Regions from separate parts of the Streptomyces sp. NPDC005784 genome, predicted to be linked through region 2. Evidence: predicted binding sites of a transcription regulator. Region 2 holds the regulator's gene; the other holds the start of a gene.
The links. The regulator HrcA, encoded in region 2, represses chaperone genes, less so after heat shock. The targets are predictions, from matches to a motif close to TTNGCACTCNGNNNNNCNGAGTGCNAA.
Positions count from the first base shown of each region.

Region 1: a site for HrcA is predicted at 6,264-6,290, ahead of groES (co-chaperone GroES). Genes of this name have one in related genera too.

Region 1 covers NZ_JBIAIQ010000004.1:445,244-454,003, reverse strand. The annotation lists gene ACFYR3_RS09850 (RNA polymerase sigma factor) at 1-1,004, shown strand, start outside; gene ACFYR3_RS09845 (cell wall-binding repeat-containing protein) at 1,159-3,183, shown strand; gene ACFYR3_RS09840 (methyltransferase domain-containing protein) at 3,161-4,354, opposite strand; gene ACFYR3_RS09835 (polysaccharide deacetylase family protein) at 4,446-5,387, shown strand; gene ACFYR3_RS09830 (polysaccharide deacetylase family protein) at 5,384-6,148, shown strand; gene groES (co-chaperone GroES) at 6,435-6,743, shown strand; gene groL (chaperonin GroEL) at 6,899-8,524, shown strand.
Region 2 covers NZ_JBIAIQ010000006.1:268,241-277,000, reverse strand. The annotation lists gene hemW (radical SAM family heme chaperone HemW) at 1-1,102, shown strand, start outside; gene ACFYR3_RS13690 (DUF3097 domain-containing protein) at 1,468-2,274, opposite strand; gene ACFYR3_RS13685 (MBL fold metallo-hydrolase) at 2,306-3,106, opposite strand; gene hrcA (heat-inducible transcriptional repressor HrcA) at 3,285-4,301, shown strand; gene dnaJ (molecular chaperone DnaJ) at 4,302-5,438, shown strand; gene ACFYR3_RS13670 (nitronate monooxygenase) at 5,551-6,645, shown strand; gene ACFYR3_RS13665 (16S rRNA (uracil(1498)-N(3))-methyltransferase) at 6,642-7,391, shown strand; gene ACFYR3_RS13660 (VOC family protein) at 7,443-7,835, shown strand; gene ACFYR3_RS13655 (hypothetical protein) at 7,982-8,548, shown strand; gene ACFYR3_RS13650 (S41 family peptidase) at 8,622-8,760, shown strand, end outside.

The sequences.
Region 1 (8,760 bases), on a different contig from region 2:
AGGTCGGGCGGGACCTCTCGCTGTCCGCGCCGCACCACATCGACGAACCCGCCGATCCGGACGACATCGACGACGACCTGCTCCGGCTGGTCTTCACCGCCTGCCATCCCGTCCTGTCCGCCGAGGCCCGCATCGCGCTGACGCTGCGGCTCCTCGGCGGGCTGACGACGTCCGAGATCGCCCGCGCCTTCCTCGTCCCGGAGGCGACGATCGCCCAGCGCATCGTGCGGGCCAAGCGGACGCTGGCGACGAAGGGGGTCGCCTTCGAGGTGCCGTACGGCCCTGACCGCGAAGCCCGGCTCGGGTCCGTACTGGAGGTCATCTACCTCATTTTCAACGAGGGGTACGCGGCCACGGCCGGCGACGACCTGCTCCGTCCGGCGCTCTGCGAGGACGCGCTCCGGTTGGCCCGCGTGCTCGCCGAGCTGATGCCCAAGGAGCCCGAGGTGCACGGTCTCGCCGCCCTGCTGGAGCTCCAGGAGTCCCGGGCGGCCGCCCGCACCGGGCCCGGTGGCGAACCCGTCCTCCTCAAGGACCAGAACCGCCGCCGCTGGAACCGCATGCTGATCCGCCGCGGCTTCACCGCGCTGGGCCGCGCCAACGCCGTCGCCACCGGCAGCCCGGGGCCGTACGCCCTCCAGGCCGCCATCGCCGCCTGCCACGCGCAGGCCTACACCTACGAGGACACGGACTGGCGGCAGATCGCCACCCTGTACGGCCTGCTGGCGGCCCGCACGCCCTCTCCGGTCGTCGAGCTGAACCGTGCCGTGGCCGTCTCCATGGCCGACGGGCCAGGCCCCGCCCTGGAGATCGTGGACGCCCTCGCCGGTGAACCCGCCCTGCGCGACTACCACTTGCTGCCCAGCGTGCGCGGTGACCTGCTCGCGCGGCTGGGGCGTACGACGCAGGCGCGGGCGGAGTTCGAGCGGGCGGCCTCGCTGGCGCGGAACGAGCGGGAGCGGGAACTACTGACGGCACGGGCCCGTGAGCTGCGATGTTCGTGAAGTTCCCGTTCGGTAACCCCGTTCCCAACGTGATCACCAAGGGCTTACAGTGGCGCCGCTGCCGTACACGGGAATGACGCTCTCCGTTCACCCCGTAGGCCCCCGTGAGGCGTGGTCCGGCAGCCCATCGCACCTACCTGGGGGGGGTACACCCATGAAAATCTCCACGCGCCGCAGACTCGTGGCGCTCACCGCGGTGACGGCCCTGGCGGCCGGCACCGCGATCGCGCTGGCACCGGGCGCGTCGGCCGACGTCGCCGGGTGGCCGGCGACCGACGGCCGGATCGCCGTGTCCAACGACGGCATCATGTCGGTGGACGTCAACGGCAACGACGAGAAGCGCATCTCGGGCAGCACCGACGACGTGTCGCCTGCCTGGTCGCCCGACGGCAGCCGCGTGGTCTTCGAGATCGCCGGATCGCTGGACACCATCAGCGTGACCGGCAGCAGCAGGACGCACGTCTACGAGGGGGCCGACAGCGGCCCCTCGGCGTCCCATCCGACGTACTGGACCTACGGACGAGCGATCGTCTTCTCCGCGGCCAAGAAGCTCTACTCCGTTCAGGCCGGCGGCGGCACCGCGGTCCGGCTGCTGGCCACCGGCGGCTGCGACCTCGTGCCGAGCGGCGACGCGACCGGCAAGCTGCTGGCCTTCCAGCGCAACGGCACCGGCTGCACCACCACTACGCCGTCGGTCGTGCTCTACAACGCCACCACCAAGACGGAGACCAAGCTCGCCGCGGGCGGCTCGCCCGCCCTCTCGCCCGACGGCACCAAGGTCGCGTTCGTCCGTACCGTCGACGGTCATCGCCAGCTGTTCTCGATCAACACCGACGGCACCGGCGAGCGCCGCCTGACGAACGACACCGGCGACTACGACACCCCCTCGTGGGCGCCCGCGAGCGACCGGCTCGTCGTGCACTTCAACCGGCCCATCAGCGGCGGCCGCCAGGAGAGCAACGTCGTCATGACGATCACCGCGGACGCGGTGACGGAGGGCCAGCCCTTCCCGTGGGGCGGCCGTTCGCCCGCCTGGCAGCCGCTGCGCAAGAACACCGTCGCCCGTGTCTGGGGCGCCGACGTCTACGGCAGCAACGTCGCCGCGTCCCGCTGGACCTGGAACACGGTCGGCAAGAGCGAGCCGGGCCTGATGAACGCCTCGTCCGCCGTGCTGGTCTCCCAGAGCAGCCAGCCGTACGCGCTGACGGCCCCCGCCCTCGCGGGGAAGAAGCACGGCCCGGTCCTGATGACCCCGGGCAGCTCGCTGTCGACGTCCGTCCAGAACGAGCTCAAGCGGACTCTCAAGCCGGGCGCGAGCGTCTACCTCGTCGGCGGTACGTCGATCCTCAGCAGCTCCGTCTCCTCGAAGATCTCCGCGCTCGGCTTCACCCCGAAGCGGCTGGCGGGCACCTCGCGCTACTCGACTTCGGTGGCCGTCGCCAAGTCGATCACCAGCGCGCCGGACTACGTCTTCATCGCGACCGGTACGGACTACCACTCGGCGCTCGCCGCGGCGTCCGCCGCGGGTGCGGACGGGACGAGCGGCAAGGCCGTCGTCGTGCTCAACGAGGGCAACACGCTGACGGCGTCCGTGAAGTCGTACCTCAACAGCCTGGACCCGCGTGACACCTACATGATCCCGGTCGGCGGTACGGCGAAGTACGCGCTGACGCACACGAGGTTCTCCAACTGGCCGTCGTCGTACACCTATTACCCGGTCACGGCGAGCACCAACGCGGGCACCGCGGTCGCCCTCGCGCGCTTCTGGTGGGGCGGTCCGGGCACCGTGGCCCTGGCCTCCACGGACAGTTGGCTCGGTGGCACCTCGGCCGCGGCGGCGATGAACGTGTTCGGCCCGCTGCTGTGGACGGACGTCGCCGGCCTCTCCTCCGAGACCAAGTCCTACCTGGTCAACGGTGCCGCGAACATCAACGACGTGAGTGTCTTCGGCGGCACCGGTTCGGTGTCGGCGGCGGCGCTGAACTCCGCGGGTACGGCGATCAGCGCGAGCAGCAGCCAGTGGACGTACGCGCCGTACTACAACGGCATGGCGCCGATGGCGAGTTCGTACTCCTCGGCCGGATCGGCCGCGGGTGCTCCGGCGGTGCGGACCGGCACGGCGCCGCGGCCCGTCGCCGAGCCTGACCTCGGTGCGCTCAGCGCCCGCCACCAGCAGTAGGCGGCTGTGCGGGTGCCCCCACCAGCATGGTCGGGGCGCCCGCCACCCGGGTCAGGAACACCGTCGCGGACCGGGGGCCCCGCGGCTTCACCTTCCGCCGCAGCTCCTCCGGCTCGACGGCCGACCCGCGCTTCTTCACGGTCAGGACGCCGACCTCCCGCTCCCGGAGCAGCGCCTTCAACTTCTTCATGTTGAAGTGGAGTTGATCGGTGATCTCGTAGGCGGAGGCGTACGGTGTCGGGCGCAGTTCGTCAGCGGTGACGTAGGCGATCGTCTCGTCGACCAACCCGCCGTCCAGATCCTCGGCCACCTCGGCGACGAGGTGTGCGCGGATGACGGCGCCGTCCGGTTCGTACAGATAGCGTCCGACCGCTCGCACCGCCGGATTCGGCAGCCCGCGTCCGCGCAGCTCGCGCGGGCCGGGCAGCAGAGTGGCGCGTACCAGGCCGGGCTCCGTGCCGAACCACAGCACCGCCTCCTTCACGTCGCCGCCGTCCGAGATCCACTCGGCCTCCGCCTCGGCGGGGATCGCCTCGTGCGGGATGCCGGGGGCGATCTTCAGGGCGGCGATCGGAGCCCGCAGGGCCGCCCCGACCGCCCAGGACAGCGGCGGCGAGTACCCCTCCGGGTCGAAGATCCGGCCCCGGCCGCCGCGGCGCGCCGGGTCCACGAAGACCGCGTCGTACGACGAGGTGTCCACCTGCGTCACATCCGTCTCGCGCACCTCGATCAGGTCCGCGAGCCCCAGCGCGTCGGCGTTCGCGCGGGCGGCGGCGGCCGTCAGCGGATCGCGGTCGACGGCGAGTACACGGATTCCGGCGCGGGCCAGCGCGATGGCGTCGCCGCCGATGCCGCAGCAGAGGTCGGCGACGGAGCGGACCCCCAGCGCGCGCAGCCGCTCGGCGCGGTGTGCCGCCACGGTCGTCCGGGTGGACTGCTCGACCCCGTTCGGGGTGAAGAACATCCGTCCGGCGTCCTCGACCCCGAATTTCGCCACCGCCCGCTGCCGCAGCCGTGCCTGTCCGAGGGCCGCCGAGACCAGTTCGGCGGGGTGCTCGCGGCGCAGCCGGGTGGCGACGGCCAGTTCCTGTGCCGGTTCGGTGGCGCGGACCTCGTCGAGCAGGGCGCGGCCCTCGGCGGTGAGGAGGGGGGCGAAGGAGGCGTCGTTCACCCGGCCATTGTGGGCCAGTCGGTGGACGGTGTGCTTCCGGCGGCGGTGTCGGGGCCTTCGCGGGGGCGGTGACCTGGGAGGATCCGGCTCCATGCGACCCGTACGACAAAATGATAAAAACGGCGCAAACGGGGCCGGTGCGTGCTGGGGAGTCGGCGTGCTCGCCCTCGCCCTCCTCGTCTCCGGCTGTGCCGAGAACGGCTCCGGCGCAGGCGCCGACGGAGCCAAGCCGGTCCACGGCCCGCAGGTCGGGCTCCAGGCGCCCCCCGTCCGTGCCCTAGCCGCGTACGCCTCCCGGCTCCGCATGGCGCAGGCCCGGCGCGCCGCCGTCGCCAGGCGCTGGGGGTTGGCCGAGGTGCCGCTGACACCCCCGGCACCGCCCGCCGGTAAGCCGGTCATCGAGCCCCGCAAGGGGTTCGAGGTGGACGACCAGGAGGAGCTGGGACTGCCGCCGGTCTTCACGACCGTCCCCACCAAGGACAAGGTCGTCTTCCTCACCGTCGACGACGGCGAGGAGAAGGACCCCGCGTTCCTGCGGATGATGAGCGACCTGAAGATCCCGTACACCGCCTTCCTCAGCGACTACCTCGTCGAGGACGACTACGGGTACTTCCGGAGGATGCGCGATCGCGGCATCACGCTCAACAACCACACGCTGCACCACCTCTATCTGCCCGCCCTGTCCTACGAGCGGCAGAAGCACGAGATCTGCGGCGTGCAGGACGTGATGGAGAAGGAGTTCGGCAGGCGCCCGACCGTCTTCCGCCCGCCGTACGGCAACTACGACCAGGACACCCTGCGCGCCGCCAGGTCCTGCGGCATCAAGTACGCGCCCATCTGGGACGAGGAAGTCTTCGTCGACCACTGGGAGTACCGCGAGGAGGACCAGGACCTGCACCCCGGCGACATCGTCCTCACCCACTTCAGGGGCCGCGAGGACTGGAAGGGCACCATGCCCGACATGGTCCGTCGCTTCCTGAAGACGGTCACGGCCAAGGGGTACGCGGTCGCGCGCCTGGAGGACTACCTGTGAGGGTGCGGGCACGGGTGCGGGTGCCGGTCGCCGCCCTGCTCGTGGCGGTGCTGCTCAGCGGCTGCGCGCAGTCCGTCGACCCCATCGAGCGGCTCGGCAAGAAGGCGGCCCAGCGGGTGCGTCCGCAGGAGTCGGCGTACCGCCGCTGGGGTCTGGCCACCCCGCTCGCCCCGGCGCCGAAAGTACCCGCCCGGACCGCCGCGCGCACCGCGGGTCCGGGACTTCCGCCCGTCGTGGACCATGTGCGCACCCGCGACAAGGTGGTCTTCCTGACGTACGACGACGGGGCGGAGCGCGATCCGCGGTTCGTCGACATGGTCCGCGAACTGCGGCTGCCGGTCAGTGTGTTCCTCACGGACAGTGTCGTCGGGCCGGGGTACGGGCACTTCGCACGGCTGCGCGCGGTCGGCGCGAGCGTCCAGAACCACACCCTCGACCACGCCTCCCTGCGCGGTCTGCCCTACGCCGGCCAGCGCGCCGAGATCTGCGGACAGCAGGACAAGCTCAGGCGGCGCTTCGGTATCCGGCCCCGGCTGCTGCGGCCTCCCTACGGCCGGTACGACGAGACCACCCGGCGGGCCGCCGCCGACTGCGGGGTCGCCGCGATCGTCCTGGGCCGGGCGGCCGACGCGCACAGGCTCCGGCCGGGTGACATCCTCGCCGGCTTCGGCGAACCGAATCTCACGGACGCCACGCTCCGGCTGCTCCGCCGGATCCAGCGGGAGGGCTTCACTCCGGCGCGGCTGGAGAACTACCTCTAGTCGGCGGGAGAAGCTCCTCCAGGGGGCCGCCGTTCGGCGCGGCCGGAGAGCTACCTCCAGCGGGCCGCCGTTCGGCGGGATCCGACGCCGTTCGGGCTGCGCCACGCCGACGCCTTTGGCACTCCGCTTGACCGAGTGCTAATCGCAGTCATAGTCTCAGGTCTGGCACTCCCCCCTGGAGAGTGCCAATAGCGACAGGCAGATCCGGCACCCGCGACGACGGATCCACCTGGTCGCCACCTCAGACAGTTAACCCCGTGAGATCTCCGAAGGGGGAGGTCGGATCGTGACGACCACCAGCTCCAAGGTTGCCATCAAGCCGCTCGAGGACCGCATTGTGGTCCAGCCGCTCGACGCCGAGCAGACCACGGCCTCTGGCCTGGTCATCCCGGACACCGCCAAGGAGAAGCCCCAGGAGGGCGTCGTCCTTGCCGTGGGTCCGGGTCGCTTCGAGGACGGTAACCGTCTTCCGCTCGACGTCACCGTCGGCGACGTCGTGCTGTACAGCAAGTACGGCGGCACCGAGGTGAAGTACAACGGCGAGGAGTACCTCGTCCTCTCGGCTCGCGACGTGCTCGCGATCATCGAGAAGTAATTCACCCGGTAAGGGCGTTCGGGGTCATTCCCCGGACAACCCCGCACCAAGCATTGCAGTGAACTGCGCCCCTGGCCCCCGCTACCTTTGATGAACCGGGCGCTGGGGGCGCCGTTCGTTTCTCCCAAGTTTTCCGAGAGGGCTGAACCGCTCCCATGGCGAAGATCCTGAAGTTCGACGAGGACGCCCGTCGCGCCCTTGAGCGCGGCGTCAACAAGCTTGCCGACACGGTGAAGGTGACGATCGGCCCCAAGGGCCGCAACGTCGTCATCGACAAGAAGTTCGGCGCCCCCACCATCACCAACGACGGTGTCACCATCGCCCGCGAGGTCGAGCTCGACGACCCGTTCGAGAACCTCGGCGCGCAGCTGGTGAAGGAGGTGGCGACCAAGACCAACGACATCGCGGGTGACGGTACGACCACCGCCACCGTGCTGGCCCAGGCGCTCGTCCGCGAGGGCCTGCGCAACGTCGCCGCCGGCGCGTCGCCCGCCCTCCTGAAGAAGGGCATCGACGCCGCGGTCAAGGCCGTCTCCGAGGAGCTCCTCGCGACGGCCCGCCCGATCGACGACAAGTCCGACATCGCCGCCGTGGCCGGGCTCTCCGCCCAGGACAGCCAGGTCGGCGAGCTCATCGCCGAGGCGATGGACAAGGTCGGCAAGGACGGTGTCATCACCGTCGAGGAGTCCAACACCTTCGGTCTGGAGCTGGACTTCACCGAGGGCATGGCCTTCGACAAGGGCTACCTGTCCCCGTACATGGTGTCCGACCAGGAGCGTATGGAGGCCGTCCTCGACGACCCGTACATCCTCATCCACCAGGGCAAGATCAGCTCCATCCAGGACCTGCTGCCGCTGCTGGAGAAGGTCATCCAGTCGAACGCCTCCAAGCCGCTGCTGATCATCGCCGAGGACGTCGAGGGCGAGGCCCTGTCGACCCTGGTCGTGAACAAGATCCGCGGCACGTTCAACGCCGTCGCCGTGAAGGCCCCCGGCTTCGGTGACCGCCGCAAGGCCATGCTCGGCGACATCGCCACCCTCACCGGTGGTCAGGTCATCGCCGAGGAGGTCGGCCTCAAGCTCGACCAGGTCGGCCTGGACGTGCTGGGCAGCGCCCGCCGCGTGACCGTCACCAAGGACGACACCACCATCGTCGACGGTGGCGGCAGCTCCGACGAGGTCCTCGGCCGCGTCAACCAGATCAAGGCCGAGATCGAGAACACCGACTCCGACTGGGACCGCGAGAAGCTCCAGGAGCGCCTCGCGAAGCTGGCCGGCGGCGTGTGCGTGATCAAGGTCGGCGCCGCCACCGAGGTGGAGCTCAAGGAGAAGAAGCACCGTCTGGAGGACGCCATCTCCGCGACCCGCGCCGCGGTCGAGGAGGGCATCGTCTCCGGTGGTGGCTCCGCGCTCGTCCACGCCGTGAAGATCCTCGAGGGCAACCTCGGCAAGACCGGCGACGAGGCCACGGGTGTCGCGGTCGTCCGCAAGGCCGCCGTCGAGCCGCTGCGCTGGATCGCCGAGAACTCCGGCCTGGAGGGTTACGTCATCACCGCCAAGGTCGCCGAGCTCGACAAGGGCCAGGGCTTCAACGCCGCGACCGGCGAGTACGGCGACCTGGTCAAGGCCGGCGTCATCGACCCGGTCAAGGTAACCCGCTCCGCCCTGGAGAACGCCGCCTCCATCGCCTCCCTGCTCCTCACGACCGAGACCCTGGTCGTCGAGAAGCCGGCCGAGGACGAGGGCGACGCCGGTCACGGCGGCCACGGGCACTCCCACTGACACACACGGAGAGCGCCGCCAGGCCATGAGCCGGCGCTGACGTCCCCCAGCGGGGGTGCCGTCGGCTGAACCGGTCCCGGCGACTTTGCCCCGCCGTTCTGCGGCGGGGCAAAGTGCTGTCAGAAGGTCGGATGCGCATCGGGCGGACAGGCGAAGGCGAGTCGGCCGTTCCCGACGCTCGCGGCGGGCAAAGGCCCGGATCGACCGCGGTACCCGCGCTGGGCGCCGGGCCCTGG
Region 2 (8,760 bases):
CTACTGCGACTTCAACACCTACACGGCGACCGAGCTGCGGGGCAGCGGTGGGGTGCTCGCCTCCCGCGACAACTACGCGGACACCCTGACCGACGAGGTCCGCCTCGCCCGCAAGGTCCTCGGCGACGACCCCCGCCCCGTCCGCACGGTCTTCGTCGGAGGCGGTACGCCCACGCTGCTGGCCGCCGGCGATCTCGTACGGATGCTGGGGGCGATCCGCGACGAGTTCGGGCTCGCGGACGACGCGGAGATCACGACGGAGGCGAACCCGGAGTCCGTCGACCCGGAGTACCTCGCGACGCTGCGCGCCGGCGGCTTCAACCGGATCTCCTTCGGCATGCAGAGCGCCCGGCAGCACGTCCTGAAGGTGCTCGACCGCACGCACACCCCGGGCCGCCCCGAGGCCTGTGTCGCCGAGGCCCGCGCGGCCGGCTTCGCACATGTGAACCTGGATCTGATCTACGGCACACCGGGGGAGTCGGACGACGACTGGCGGGCATCGCTCGAAGCGGCTCTCGGCGCCGGTCCCGACCACATCTCGGCGTACGCGCTCATCGTCGAGGAGGGCACGCAGCTCGCGCGCCGCATCCGCCGCGGCGAGGTCCCCATGACGGACGACGACGTGCACGCGGACCGCTATCTCATCGCGGACGAGGTGATGTCGGCGGCGGGCTTCGACTGGTACGAGGTGTCGAACTGGGCCACCTCCGAGGCAGGCCGCTGCCTGCACAACGAGCTCTACTGGCGGGGCGCCGACTGGTGGGGCGCGGGCCCCGGCGCGCACAGCCACGTGGGCGGTGTTCGCTGGTGGAACGTGAAACATCCGGGGGCGTACGCGGCCGCGCTGGCCTCGGGCCGCTCGCCGGGCGCGGGGCGTGAGCTCCTCTCCGACGAGGACCGCCGGGTCGAGCGGATCCTCCTCGAACTGCGACTGCGCGAGGGCTGCCCGCTCTCCCTGCTCCGCCCCGACGGGCTGGCGGCCTCCCGCCGCGCCCTGTCCGAAGGGCTCCTCGAAGCCGGTCCGTACGACGCCGGGCGCGCCGTTCTCACCCTGCGCGGGCGACTGCTGGCGGACGCGGTCGTCCGGGATCTGGTGGACTGAACACCGCCGGCCCGCCAGTTTCCGGCACACCATGGACGCCGGCCCGCCCGCTCCCGGCACACCATGACGCCGGGCTGCCGGGCTGCCGGGCTGCCGGGCTGCCGGTCGGTCGGGCTGCCGGGCGGTCGGCGCCGAACGCCGGCCCGGCGGTGAGCGCATGCCGCCCCTGCAGCGGCGCCCCCGGCTCCGGCCTCCCGCGATTTGGCTGCCTGGCTCCGGCACCCCGGCTCCGGCCTCCGCTCTCCGGCACCCCGGCTCCGGCCTCCGCTCTCCAGCTCCCCGGCTCCGGGCCCCGCGCTCAGGCCCCGGCTCCCGCTCCGGCGGCTCCGGCGGCTCCGGCAGCTCTGGCGGGTCCGGAGCACCCGTCACTCCGGCGCGGTGACGAAGTCGATCAGTTCCTCCACCCGGCCCAGGAGTTCCGGCTCCAGGTCCTTGTAGGAGTGGACCCGGGACAGGATGTGCCGCCAGGCCGCGCCGGTGTTCTCCGGCCAGCCCAGGGCCCGGCACACGCCCGTCTTCCAGTCCTGGCCGCGCGGGACCCGGGGCCAGCCCGGGATGCCCACGGAGGGCGGCTTCACGGCCTCCCAGACGTCGATGTACGGGTGGCCGAGCACCAGGGCGTGCTCGCTCGTGACCGCCTCGGCGATCCGGGACTCCTTCGAACCCTGGACCAGGTGGTCGACGAGGACGCCGAGCCGGGCGTCCGGGCCCGGGTCGAACGCGGCGACGATCGCAGGGAGGTCGTCGACGCCCTCCAGGTACTCCACCACGACGCCCTCGATGCGCAGATCGTCGCCCCAGACCCGCTCGACCAGTTCGGCGTCGTGGCGGCCCTCGACGTAGATGCGTCCGGCCCGCGCCACCCGGGCGCGGGCGCCGGGCACCGCCACCGAGCCGGACGCCGTACGGCTGGGGCGTACGGGCGCCGCGGCCGTCGGGCGCACCAGCGTCACCGCCCTGCCCTCCAGGAGGAAGCCGCGCGGCTCCAGCGGGAACACCCGGTGCTTGCCGAAGCGGTCCTCCAGGGTCACCGTGCCCGCCTCGCAGCGGATCACCGCGCCGCAGAAGCCGGTGCCGGGCTCCTCGACCACCAGACCCGGGTCCGCCGGGACCTCGGGCACGTGCTCGGGCTTCTTCCACGGCGGGGTCAGGTCCGGAGAGTACTGGCGCATTCGGATGACGATAGGAGAAACCCGGCGGTGATCACCGCGACACGCCGGAACCCGCCGCGCCGGAACCCGCCGTGCCGGAACCCGTCGCGCTGGAACCCGTTGCGCTGGAACCCGCCGCGCCGAAACGCGCGGCCAGGGCGTCCCGCTGGGCGCGTACGAACCCGGCGTCCACGACCGCCCCGTGACCGGGCACGTACAGCGCGTCCTCGCCGCCGAGGCCGAGCAGCCGGTCGAGGGCCGCGGGCCAGCGTGAAGGCACGGCGTCGGGGCCCGCCTGCGGCTCGCCGGACTCCTCGACCAGGTCGCCGCAGAACACCACCGCCGGGTCTCCCGGCACGACGACCACGAGGTCGTGGGCGGTGTGGCCCTCACCCGTCCGCACCAGCCGGACCTCGATGCCGCCGTCCAGGTCCACGATCGACGTACCCGACACGGGCCGCCGGGGACGCACGAGGGTGTCGGCCGCCTCCTCCGCCGCCCGCGGGTCGAGACCGTTGCGCACCGCGTCCGCGCACAGCTCCCCGCGACCGTTCTCGTACACCTCGGCCGAGCCGCCCGCGACGAGGATCTCCGTGCCCGCGAACGCCGCGGCGCCGAAGACATGGTCGAAATGCGGGTGGGTGAGCGCGAGATGGGTCACACGGTGCCCGGTCAGAGTCTGCGCCTCCCGGCGCAACCGCGCGCCCTCCGCGAGGCTCGATCCCGCGTCGATCATCAGCGCCGCGCCCTCGCCGACGACGAGCCCGACCGTGCAGTCCCAGTCCGGAAGTCGCCGCCGCCCGACCCGGGGCGCCACCCTTTCCCACCCCAGCTCTTCCCAAGTCAGCCTCATGCGGCGACGCTAACGGTGACCGGGTGCCGTGCACGACATCGCAGGCCCGCCCTTGCCGGGGTCGTGCCTCACCGCCGTACACTGGGCCGGGGAACGCTGGCACTCCCGTGTGCCGAGTGCCAGACGAAAGCCACGAAGGCCACGAAGACCACCGAGTCGACTTCTGGAGGTGTGCGCGATGCTCAGTGAACGCAGGCTCGAGGTGCTCCGCGCCATCGTCCAGGACTATGTCGGCACCGAGGAACCGGTCGGTTCCAAGGCGCTCACCGAGCGGCACCGGCTGGGCGTCTCGCCCGCGACCGTCCGCAACGACATGGCCGCCCTGGAGGACGAGGGCTACATCGCCCAGCCGCACACGAGCGCCGGGCGCATCCCCACGGACAAGGGATACCGGCTCTTCGTCGACAAGCTCGCCGGCGTCAAGCCGATGACCGCGCCCGAGCGACGGGCCATCCAGAACTTCCTGGACGGCGCCGTCGACCTCGACGACGTCGTCGGCCGGACCGTGCGGCTGCTCGCGCAGCTCACCCGGCAGGTCGCGGTCGTGCAGTACCCCTCGCTGACCCGCTCGACCGTGCGCCATGTGGAGCTGCTGTCACTCGCCCCCGCGCGGGTGATGCTCGTGCTGATCACGGACACCGGCCGGGTCGAGCAGCGCATGATCAACAGTCCGGCACCGTTCGGTGAGACGTCACTGGCGGATCTGCGGGCCCGGCTCAACAGCCGGGTCGCGGGCCGCCCCTTCGCGGACGTCCCGCAGCTCGTCCAGGACCTCCCGGACGCCTTCGAGTCGGAGGACCGGGGTACGGTCTCGACGGTGCTCTCCACACTGCTGGAGACACTCGTCGAGGAGACCGAGGAGCGGCTGATGATCGGCGGTACCGCCAATCTCACGCGATTCGGACATGACTTCCCTCTCACCATCCGGCCGGTGCTCGAAGCACTGGAGGAGCAGGTAGTGCTCCTCAAGTTGCTTGGAGAGGCCGGGGATTCGAGCATGACCGTGCGAATCGGGCACGAGAACGCGTATGAGGGACTCAACTCCACGTCCGTGGTCTCGGTCGGCTACGGTTCGGGCGGCGAGGCAGTAGCCAAACTCGGCGTGGTCGGCCCGACCCGCATGGATTACCCAGGAACGATGGGAGCGGTACGAGCGGTGGCACGGTACGTCGGACAGATCCTGGCGGAGTCTTAAGTGGCCACGGACTACTACGCCGTACTCGGCGTGCGCCGCGACGCGTCCCAGGACGAGATCAAGAAGGCGTTCCGGAGGCTCGCTCGCGAGCTGCACCCGGACGTCAATCCCGATCCGAAGACGCAGGAGCGGTTCAAAGAGATCAACGCCGCGTACGAGGTGTTGTCGGACCCGCAGAAGAAGCAGGTCTACGACCTCGGTGGCGACCCGCTGTCCCAGCAGGGCGGCGGTGGCGCCGGCGGCTTCGGCGCGGGTGGCTTCGGGAACTTCTCGGACATCATGGACGCCTTCTTCGGCACGGCGTCGCAGCGCGGACCGCGCTCGCGCACCCGCCGGGGCCAGGACGCCATGATCCGGCTGGAGATCGAGCTCGACGAGGCGGCCTTCGGCACCACGAAGGACATCCAGGTCGACACGGCCGTCGTCTGCGCCACCTGCAACGGCGAAGGCGCAGCGCCCGGGACCTCCGCGCAGACCTGTGACATGTGCCGCGGTCGCGGCGAGGTGTCCCAGGTGACGCGGTCGTTCCTCGGCCAGGTCATGACCTCACGGCCGTGTCCGCAGTGCCAGGGCTTCGGCACCGTGGTCCCGACCCCGTGCCACGAGTGCGCGGGCGACGGCCGGGTCCGGTCCCGTCGCACCCTCACGGTCAAGATCCCGGCCGGTGTCGACAACGGCACGCGGATCCAGCTCGCGGGCGAGGGCGAGGTCGGCCCCGGCGGCGGCCCCGCCGGCGACCTGTACGTCGAGATCCACGAGCTGCCGCACTCGACCTTCCAGCGGCGCGGCGACGACCTGCACTGCACGGTCACCCTCCCGATGACGGCGGCGTCCCTCGGCACCAAGGTGCCACTGGAGACGCTCGACGGCATGGAGGAGGTCGACATCCGTCCGGGCACACAGTCCGGCCAGTCGATCCCGTTGCACGGCCGGGGTGTCACCCACCTGCGCGGTGGCGGCCGTGGTGACCTCGTCGTGCACGTCGAGGTCACCACGCCGACCAAGCTCGACGCGGAGCAGGAGCGGGTGCTGCGCGAGCTCGCCATACTGCGCGGCGAGGAGCGGCCCACCGGTCAGTTCCAGCCCGGCCAGCAGGGGCTCTTCTCCCGGCTGAAGGACGCCTTCAACGGCCGCTGACCCAGGCCGGACGCGGGGTGGCCGTGCCACCCCGCGCCCGACCACTCCGGCGCCCCATCCCGGGCGGACGGCCGGATTCGGACTTGTCCTGGGGACGTGACAACATGCCGTCATGTCCTCCGCGCTGACCGATCTCTTCCCTCACCCGATCGTGCAGGCCCCCATGGCGGGCGGCGTCTCCGTCCCCCAGCTCGCGGCCGCCGTGTCCGAGGCCGGCGGGCTCGGATTCCTCGCCGCCGGGTACAAGACCGCCGACGGCATGTACCAGGAGATCAAGCAGCTGCGCGGGCTGACCGGCCGTCCCTTCGGCGTCAACCTGTTCATGCCGCAGCCGGAGTACGCGGATGCCGCCGCGGTCGAGGTGTACGCCCACCAGCTCGCGGGTGAGGCCGCCTGGTACGAGACCGAGCTCGGCGATCCGGACAGCGGCCGCGACGACGGCTACGACGCCAAGCTCGCCGTCCTCCTCGACAACCCGGTGGCGGCGGTCTCCTTCCACTTCGGCATCCCGAGCAAGGACGTGCTGGACTCGCTGCGCCGCGCCGGCACCCTCACCCTGGTCACCGCCACCACCGCCGAGGAGGCCCGCAACGTGCAGCGGGCCGGCGCCGACGCGGTCATCGTGCAGGGCATCGAGGCCGGCGGACACCAGGGCACCCACCGCGACAACCCGGAGACGGACGGCACGGGCGTCGGTCTGCTCTCCCTGGTCGCCCAGGTCCGCGAGACCGTGCGGATCCCGGTCGTCGCGGCCGGCGGCATCATGCGCGGCAGCCAGATCGCCGCAGTCCTCGCCGAGGGCGCGGACGCGGCCCAGCTGGGCACCGCCTTCCTCGCCACCCCCGAGTCCGGCGCGAGCGCCGTGCACAAACAGGCGCTGACCGACCCCCTCTTCGTCCGCACGGAGCTGACGCGCGCCTTCTCCGGGCGCCCGGCGCGCGGGCTGGCCAACCGCTTCATGCGCGAGCACGGCCCGTACGCCCCCGCCGCCTATCCCGAGATCCATCACCTCACCCTGCCGCTGCGCAAGGCGGCCGCCAAGGCGGGCGACGCGCAGGGCATGGCGCTGTGGGCGGGACAGGGCCACCGCATGGCGCGCGACCTGCCCGCCGGGCAGCTGGTGGAGGTACTGAACGCAGAGATCGCGGCCGCCAAGACAGCGTTGTCGGCCGCCGACGAGATCCCGGAAGAGGGTGCGGCCCGATGACGGCACCGGTGTTCCTGGTCGAGCACTTCAAGGCGGGCGACGCAGGACGCTATGTCCTCGACGGCCCCGAGGGGCGGCACGCCGTCTCCGTGAAGCGGCTGCGGGCCGGCGAGGACGTCGTACTCACCGACGGGGCCGGTCGCTGGGCGGACTGCGTGGTCCTCGACACCGAGGGCAAGGACCGGCTGATCGTGCGGATGGACTCGGTGTCCGAGGAAGAGGCGGAGGAACCGCACATCACGGTCGTCCAGGCCCTGCCCAAGGGCGACCGGGGCGAGCTGGCCGTCGAGACCATGACCGAGACCGGCGTCGACGCGATCGTCCCCTGGGCCGCCTCCCGCTGCATCACGCAGTGGAAGGGCGACCGGGGTCCGAAGGCGCTCGCCAAGTGGCGCGCCACCGCCCGGGAGGCCGGCAAGCAGTCCCGCCGGGTGCGCTTCCCGGAGGTCGCGGACGCGATGACGACCAAGCAGGTTGCCGCACTTCTCGCCAAAGCCGATCTCGCCGCCGTACTCCACGAGGACACCGAACTCGGCACCGAGCCGTTCGCGACCGCCGCGCTGCCCGGCTCCGGGGCGATCGTCCTGGTGGTCGGCCCCGAGGGCGGGATCTCCCCCGAAGAGGTCGCACTCTTCACCGAGGCCGGCGCGAAGACGTTCCACCTGGGGCGCACGGTGCTGCGTACCTCGACGGCCGGGACCGTGGCCACGGCACTGCTGCTGGCCCGCACCGGCCGCTGGTCCTGACCCCACCACCCGCCGGTCCGAACCATCACCCGCACATCCACCGGGGAATCCATGGAACTCGCTCAGGTACGGCTGCTCGTCTCCGACTTCGCCGCCTGCTACCGCTTCTACTCCGAAGTCCTCGGCCTCAGGCCCCAGTCGGGCGCGGCCGAGGGCCCGTACGAGAAGTTCAGTCCCGTCGCCGGATCGGCGGGCATCGCCCTCCAGGACCGCTCGATGATGGCCGAGATCCTGGGGGAGCTCGGTGACGTGGTGACCGGACACCGGTCGCTGGTGGTGCTGCGGGTGGACGACCTCGACACCTACTGCGAGCAGGTCGTCTCGCGCGGCGCGACCCTGCTGCACGGCCCGGCGCACATGACGGACCGTATGCGAGTCGCCCACCTCAAGGACCCCGAGGGCAACCTGGTGGAACTCCAGGAGTGGCAGTTGCTGCTCGGCTGACGAGCGGCCCGTGCCCGCCCGCGCGGGCGACGGAGAACTCCTTCGCCGCCCGACCCCCGGGGGCGGGCAACTCCTTCGGGTGGTTGTGCCCCGGATGGCCGCATGCGGTCTACCGCGCCGCGCCGTGCGGTGGCACGCTGCCGTCCATGGGGGCTTTGAGGCATATCAGGCGCCGGACGGGGCGCGGGCGGGCACTGATGGCCGTCGGGCTGGGCGCGGCCGGAGTGTTCGGAGTGACCGCGTGCCAGCCGGTGGACGGACTCAGCACCGCCACCGTGGCCTACACGACCGATAAGACGGCGACCAAGCAACTCGAACGACAGCACGTGGACGTGCGCTGGCTCACCTGCACCGCCCGCTACGGCAATGCCAACAAGGCCTACACGCCCGGGAAGTCGCCGTCGCCGACCGAGAACACCGTGGCGACCGTCGACTGCCGGGGCCAGACCAGCGACGGCCGGGCCATCGTCGTCAAGGGCAAGGTCACCCGGGCCGTCAACGGCGCCTGCGTACGCGGCGACCTGCGCGCCACCGTCGGCGGCAAGCAGTGGTTCCACGTGAACGGCCTGGGCGACTGCAACGCCGCGGGCCCCACCCCGCCGGTCACCTACCACCCCACGAACGGGCAGCCCAACCCCACCGTCACCGTCACCGTGACGAAGACCATGTGGTGCAAGGGCGACCCCACCTGCTGGCCCTCACAGGGCAAGTGACCTGCCGGACCGTACACCGATCAAGTGATCCAAACCCCTGTCGGGGCGCGCGTCCGCTGCATAGGGTGACCGGGTGACTGAGTCCGCACCCTCCGCGTATCTCCGGTTTCCGCATCTGCACGGCGAGTTGGTCGTCTTCACGGCCGAGGACGACATCTGGGCCGCCTCCCTCGACGGTGGCGGCCGCGCCTGGCGGGTCAGCGCCGACAACG